Regions from separate parts of the Streptomyces sp. NPDC001544 genome, predicted to be linked through region 1. Evidence: riboswitches for the same ligand, from Rfam matches in the RefSeq annotation. Region 1 holds a riboswitch; each other region holds the start of a gene.
What was found. A riboswitch is a leader RNA that binds a small molecule or an ion and turns the genes downstream of it on or off. The one in region 1 is predicted to bind thiamine pyrophosphate.
Positions count from the first base shown of each region.

Region 2: linked by a shared signal. The riboswitch ahead of thiC (phosphomethylpyrimidine synthase ThiC) and the one ahead of thiO (glycine oxidase ThiO) in region 1 are both predicted to bind thiamine pyrophosphate.
Region 3: linked by a shared signal. The riboswitch ahead of ACFY0F_RS21535 (thiamine ABC transporter substrate binding subunit) and the one ahead of thiO (glycine oxidase ThiO) in region 1 are both predicted to bind thiamine pyrophosphate.

Region 1 is NZ_JBIAVN010000001.1:904,295-906,552, forward strand. It holds gene thiS (sulfur carrier protein ThiS) at 1-54, opposite strand, end outside; gene thiO (glycine oxidase ThiO) at 51-1,211, opposite strand; TPP riboswitch at 1,209-1,320, opposite strand; gene ACFY0F_RS04145 (hypothetical protein) at 1,373-1,723, shown strand; gene ACFY0F_RS04150 (NAD(P)/FAD-dependent oxidoreductase) at 1,756-2,258, shown strand, end outside.
Region 2 is NZ_JBIAVN010000004.1:14,295-16,552, reverse strand. It holds gene ACFY0F_RS12855 (YibE/F family protein) at 1-635, opposite strand, end outside; TPP riboswitch at 708-895, shown strand; gene thiC (phosphomethylpyrimidine synthase ThiC) at 888-2,258, shown strand, end outside.
Region 3 is NZ_JBIAVN010000008.1:98,716-100,973, forward strand. It holds gene ACFY0F_RS21530 (ABC transporter permease) at 1-178, opposite strand, end outside; gene ACFY0F_RS21535 (thiamine ABC transporter substrate binding subunit) at 223-1,305, opposite strand; TPP riboswitch at 1,376-1,483, opposite strand; gene rlmN (23S rRNA (adenine(2503)-C(2))-methyltransferase RlmN) at 1,506-2,258, opposite strand, start outside.

The DNA.
Region 1 (2,258 bases):
GAGAGCGGTACCCGGGGCGACCTCCCGGCGCACCCCGTTGACGGAGATGTTCATGCGGGCTGCTCCATGAGTGCCGTGCTGAAGCGTTTCGGGGTGAACGGGCGCGCCTCCTCGGGCAGTTCGCCGGTGGTCAGGGCCTGCGCCAGGGCGTCGCCGGTGACCGGGGTGAGCAGCACGCCGTTGCGGTGGTGTCCGGTGGCCAGCAGCAGCCCGTCCAGACCGGTCGGGCCGAGCAGCGGCGCGTTGTCGGGGGAGCCGGGACGCAGTCCGGCCCGGGTCTCGGTGAGCGGCAGTTCGGTGATGCCGGGCACCAACTCGTGCGCGTCGCGCAGCAACTGGTACACCCCGCCGGCGGTCACCGTCGTGTCCCAGCCCACTTCCTCGCTGGTCGCCCCGACGACCAGCTCGCCGTTCTCCCGGGGCACCAGGTACACCTGGCTGCCGCGCACCACGGCCCGTACGGTCCGGCTCAGGAACGGCGCGTACCGCTCGGGCACGGTCAGCCGCACCACCTGCCCCTTCACCGGCCGTACCGGCGGCAGCAGGTCACCCGGCAGGCCTGCGAGCCGCCCGCTGAGGCTGCCCGCCGCGAGCACCACCTGGCCCGCGCCCAGCTCGTCGCCGTCCGAGGTGGTGACACCGGCCGCCCGGTCCCGTACGACGTCGAAGCGCTCGGCCCACCGCCGGTGGAAGACCACCCCGGTCCGCTCGCACGCGGCGACCAGCGCGGCCGCCAGCCGACGCGGGTCGATCTGGTGGTCGCGGTCCACCCGCAGCCCGCCGCGAACGCCCGGCGCGAGCAGCGGCTCCAGGCGCCGGCACTCCCGGCCGGACAGCCACTGCGACCCCAGTCCCGAGCGCTGCTGCAGGGCGTGCAGTTCGCGCAGGTGGGCGCGGTCGTCGGCATCCAGTGCGACGGCCAGCGTGCCGCATCTGCGGTAGCCGAGGTCCAGGCCGGTGAGGTCGGTCAGCTCGGCCGCGAAGTCCGGATAGCGGCGGGCCGAGGCCAGGTTCAGGCCGAGCAGTGTCTGCTCGCCGTGGTGCAGTTCCGTGACGGCGGCCAGCATCCCCGCCGCCACCTGCGCGGCCCCGCCGCCCGGCTCCGGGTCCACCACGGCCGTGGCCAGTCCGCGTTGCGCGGCGCGCCAGGCCGTGACCAGTCCGATGATCCCGCCCCCGATGACGAGGACGTCCGACGTACGTGACGACATGGGCGTCGAGCCCCTCCCTTCGCCGGCATGACCCGGATCAGGTTCGTACGGTCGGAGGCCGCCAGCCTCCCTCTCAGCCCGGTGCGTCCGGGCTCCCGCGAGTGCTTTACGGTGGCCACCCTAGCCCGCAGGGCACCCGACTCGTAAGGAGGCCTCCGTCCATGGCCCGTTCACTCGACGGCCTCGTCCTCGCGCCCGTCGCCGACCAGGCCCCCGGTCAGGTGGGCACGCGCACCCGCTTCTCCTACCACGAGAAGAACGGCGAGATCTGGGCCGAGTACGCGGGTGGAGACGTCGTACGCGGGTACCTGGTGGGCACCCGCGAGGGCGACCGGCTGGACTTCAGGTACGTGCAGCTCAAACGGGACGGAACCACCTCCTCCGGACACTGCGGGTCGACCGTGGCCGAGTTGCCCGACGGACGGGTACGGCTGGAGGAGACCTGGGAATGGGAGTCGCAGTCGGGAGCAGGGACGAGCGTTGTGGAGCAGGTCACTGAGCACGCCCCCTGACTGACGCACAGTCAGTTGACTATGGTGATCGAGTGAGCGAGCAGACGCGGGAGACGCGGGAACAGGGCACGTCACAGGCGCGGCGAGTGGTCGTGGTCGGCGCGGGCATGGCCGGGGTGCAGACCGCGGTCGCCCTGCGCGAACAGGGGCTGAAGGGCACCGTGACGCTGATCGGCGCCGAACCCCACCAGCCGTACGACCGGCCCCCGCTGTCCAAGGCCGTGCTGCTCGGCAAGGCCGAGGGTTCCGCCTTCGACGTGGACTTCGAGGCGCTCGGCATCGAACTCCGCCTCGGTCGCGAGGCGTTGGGCGTGCGCCCCGCCGACCACGAGCTGGACACCGAGGCCGGGCCCGTGCCGTACGACGTCCTGGTGCTGGCCACCGGCGCCGAACCGGTCCGGCTGCCCGGCGCGGAGGGCGTGCCCGGCGTGCACCTGCTGCGCACCCTCGACGACGCCGAGCGGCTGCGGCCGGTGCTCGCCCGGCAGCACGACATCGTGGTCGTCGGCGCCGGCTGGATCGGCGCCGAGTTCGC
Region 2 (2,258 bases), on a different contig from region 1:
ATGGCCAGCGCGATCAGTGCCATGACACCGCGCATCCGCCCGACGACCACGACGGCGAGTGCGAAGATGCCCGCCAGCAGCGCCATCGGCATGCGCCGGTTGACGTCGGTGACCGAGTACTGCAGATCCTTCGGAGCCGAAGGCTCGTAGGCGGTCACGACCTTCTCGCCCTCGTGCAACTGCCGCGACTGGTCCGGCTGCACGATCTCGGTGAACGTGCGGCCCTCGTCCTTGCCGGTGTCGACCCGGACCGTCGCCTTCTTGCAGGTACCGCCCGCCTCCTGCTGCGCCGAACCGCCCCCGCCGGTCGAGGTGTCTCCGGCCACGGTGCCGCCGGAAGCGTTCACCGACTTGCAGCTGACCTCGACGACCCTGGTGACCGTGGCCTGCTGGGTCTGCCGGTCGAAGCCGACCCCGGTCCGCTTGTGGGGCGGGGCACCGCCGGGCCACAGAACCACGAGCCCGACCACGACCGCTGCGGTGAACGGGATCAGGACGGCGGCGATGACCTTGCGCAGATGCTTCGAGACGGGTGCGGCCGGTCCATGGCTGTGACTGTGTGAGTGCCCGCGTCCCTCACCGGTCGCATGCGTGTGCCCCGGCGGATGTCGAGACTCGTCGTGTGTCGTGGTCACCGCCCGATCATTGCAAGAAGGGCACGAGACGCACTGTTCACCGCGCCACACATGACGCTAGCGTGGAGGCACCTTTGCACACGCGGGAGCTCGGAGCACCGGGCTGAGAGGGCGCTGACCTCTGTCTTTGCGATGTTTCACGTGGAACGTCATTCAGCCAAGTGATGTTTCACAAGAAACACCGACGACGGAAGCCGCTGCGTCGACCGCCGAACCTGTTACCGGGTAATGCCGGCGTAGGGAGTAGGTCTCATGACCAACAAGGACGCACGCACGCCTGCCTCCACGCAGATCTCCGACGACCAGGAGGCCGGGAAGTCCATCGGCTGGCACAAGGGGTATGTCGAGGGATCACGCCCCGACCTGCGCGTGCCGGTCCGTCAGGTGCACCTCACCAACGGGCAGTCGGTCACGTTGTACGACACCTCTGGCCCGTACACCGATCCACTCGTCGAAACCGACGTCCGCAGGGGCCTGCCGCCGCTGCGGGAGAACTGGATCATCGCCCGTGGCGACACCGAGGAGTACGCGGGCCGTCCAGCCCGCCCCGAGGACGACGGGATCAAGCACACCTCGCCACGGGGCGGCCTGCGCAACCTCGACGCGGTCTTCCCCGGACGGCCCCGCCAGCCGCGCAGGGGCCGCGACAGCAAGGCGGTCACGCAGCTCGCCTACGCCCGTCGCGGCGAGATCACACCCGAAATGGAGTTCGTGGCCCTGAGGGAGAACGTTTCCCCAGAGGTCGTCCGTGAGGAGATCGCGGCGGGTCGGGCCGTGCTGCCCGCGAACGTCAACCACCCGGAAACAGAGCCGATGATCATCGGCAAGCGGTTCCTGGTGAAGGTCAACGCCAACATCGGCAACTCGGCGGTGACCTCCTCCATCGAGGAAGAGGTCGAGAAGATGACCTGGGCGACCCGCTGGGGTGCCGACACGGTCATGGACCTGTCCACCGGCCGCAACATCCACACCACGCGCGAATGGGTGCTGCGCAACTCCCCCGTTCCGATCGGCACGGTGCCGCTCTATCAGGCGCTGGAGAAGGTCGACGGCCGCGCCGAGGAACTGACCTGGGAGATCTACAAGGACACGGTCATAGAACAGGCCGAGCAAGGCGTGGACTACATGACCGTCCACGCCGGTGTGCGCCTGGCATACGTGCCGCTGACCGCGAACCGCAAGACCGGGATCGTCTCGCGCGGCGGCTCGATCATGGCGGCGTGGTGCCTGGCGCACCACAAGGAGTCGTTCCTGTACGAGAACTTCGAGGAGCTCTGCGAGATCCTCGCCGCCTACGACGTCACATACTCGCTGGGCGACGGCCTCCGGCCGGGATCGATCGCGGACGCCAATGACGAGGCGCAGTTCGCGGAACTGCGAACTCTCGGGGAACTCAACCGGGTTGCCAAGCGTTTCAACGTACAGACCATGATCGAGGGCCCGGGCCACGTCCCGATGCACAAGATCAAGGAGAACATCGACCTTCAGCAGGAGATCTGCGATGAAGCTCCGTTCTATACGCTCGGCCCGCTGACCACGGACGTCGCACCGGCGTACGACCACATCACCTCCGGCATCGGTGCCGCGATGATCGCCTGGTGGGGCACGGCGATGCTCTGCTAC
Region 3 (2,258 bases), on a different contig from region 1:
CGGTGGAGGCGAGCGCCTGCCAGACGGTGAACCACAGCACGTGCCGGATGTCGGGCTGGCTGACCACGTCCGCGATCCGCCCGAACCGCCAGGCGCCGTCCACCTTCAGCCCGCGCGCGACGATCGCGGCCACGGGCCAGGCGAAGAACACGGCGAAGAACGCGACGGGCACGGCCATGAGGCCGAGCCGCACCGCGTTCCCGCGCGCGCCTCTGCGGGGTGCTACCGCAGTACGAGTGACGTCCACGACTTGACCCACTGGTCACGGTTGGCCGCGATCTTGCCGGGGGCCATGGTCTCGGGATCGGCGGCGGGCGGCCCGTACTCGGTGAACTCGGCGGGCACGGCGGCGCCCTTCACCACCGGGTAGACGAACATGTTCAGCGGCATGTCCTGCTGGAACTCCTTGGAGAGCAGGAAGTCGATGAACGCCTTGCCGCCCTTGGTGTTCTTGGCGTTGCTCAGCAGTCCCGCGAACTCGATCTGCCGGAAGCAGGTGCCCGTCGACACACCGGTCGGGGCGGTGCTGGGCCGCTTCTTGGCGTAGATCACCTCGGCGGGCGGGGAGGAGGCGTACGACACGACGAGCGGCCTGTCGCCGCCGGCCTTCTTCCCTTCGGAGGAGCCGGAGAACTCCTGGTAGTAGGCCTGCTCCCAGCCGTCGACGACCTTGACGCCGTTCGCCTTGAGCTTCTTCCAGTAGCCCTGCCAGCCCTGGTCGCCGAACTGCGCCGCGCTGCCGAGCAGGAACCCGAGGCCGGGCGAGGAGGTGGCGGCGTTCTCGGTGACGAGGAGGTTCTTGTACTCGGGCTTGGCCAGGTCGGCGAAGGACCGGGGCGGGGCCAGCTTGTGCCGGGCGAAGTACGCCTTGTCGTAGTTGACGCAGATGTCGCCGTAGTCGACCGGCGTGACCCGGTCCTTGCCCTTGTCGAGCTGGTATCCGGCGCCCACCGTGTCCAGTCCCTTGGCCCGGTAGGACTGGAACAGCCCGTTGTCGAGGGCCCGTGAGAGCAGGGTGTTGTCCACGCCGAAGAAGACGTCGCCCTGCGGGTTGTCCTTGGTGAGGATGGCCTTGTTGACGGCCTGTCCGGCGTCGCCGCTCTTGAGGACCTTGACCTTGTACCCGGACTTCTTCTCGAAGTCCGCGAGCACGCTCTTGGACACGGCCCACGAGTCGTGGCTGACGAGGGTGACGGTCCTGGAGTCCGCCGCCCCCTTGGCGCCGGACGACCCGCACCCCGTCAGAGCGGACAGCGCCACGAGGCCGAGCCCGGCGGCCGCGGCCACGAACGTCTTGCGGTGCACTGGATGTCCTCCTGGGGTAGGCCAGGAAGAACGCGGCCCCGCCCGGAACGTCCGGGCAGGGCACAACAGCTTGAGTGGGTGACCGAACTTCCTACCCAGAATGACCTGGGCGAGGTTCAGAGGGTCTGCGGCCCGTCTGCCGCACTCTCAGCGCTGTGGCGCTCCCCTGTCGGAATATGAAGATGTGATGTGGCCAGATCCTATCGCTCCGTGGCCGCCAGCTGACCACAGGCCCCGTCGATCTCCTGCCCCCGGGTGTCCCGGATGGTGACGGGCACGCCATGCGCGGCGATGGCCTCCACGAACGCCCTCTCGTCCTCCGGCCGGGAGGCGGTCCACTTCGACCCGGGCGTGGGGTTCAGCGGGATGAGGTTGACGTGCACGGGCCTGCCCTTGAGCAGCCGCCCGAGCCGGTCACCGCGCCAGGCCTGGTCGTTGATGTCCCGGATCAGCGCGTACTCGATGGACAGCCGGCGGCCGGACTTCTCGACGTACTCGAACCCGGCGTCGAGCACCTCCCGCACCTTCCAGCGCGTGTTCACGGGAACGAGGGTGTCGCGCAGTTCGTCGTCGGGCGCGTGCAGCGAGATCGCGAGGCGGCACTTGAAGCCCTCGTCGGCGAACCGGTGGATCGCCGGGACGAGCCCGACGGTGGACACGGTGATACCGCGCTGGGACAGTCCCAGCCCGTCCGGCGCGGGGTCGGTGAGAGCCCGGACGGCGCCGACGACCCGCTTGTAGTTGGCGAGCGGCTCCCCCATCCCCATGAAGACGATGTTGGACAGCCGCGCCGGGCCACCGGGGACCTCGCCGTCCCTGAGCGCGCGCATCCCGTCGACGATCTGGTGGACGATCTCGGCGGTCGACAGGTTCCGGTCGAGCCCCGCCTGTCCGGTCGCGCAGAACGGGCAGTTCATCCCGCACCCCGCCTGCGAGCTGATGCACATCGTCAC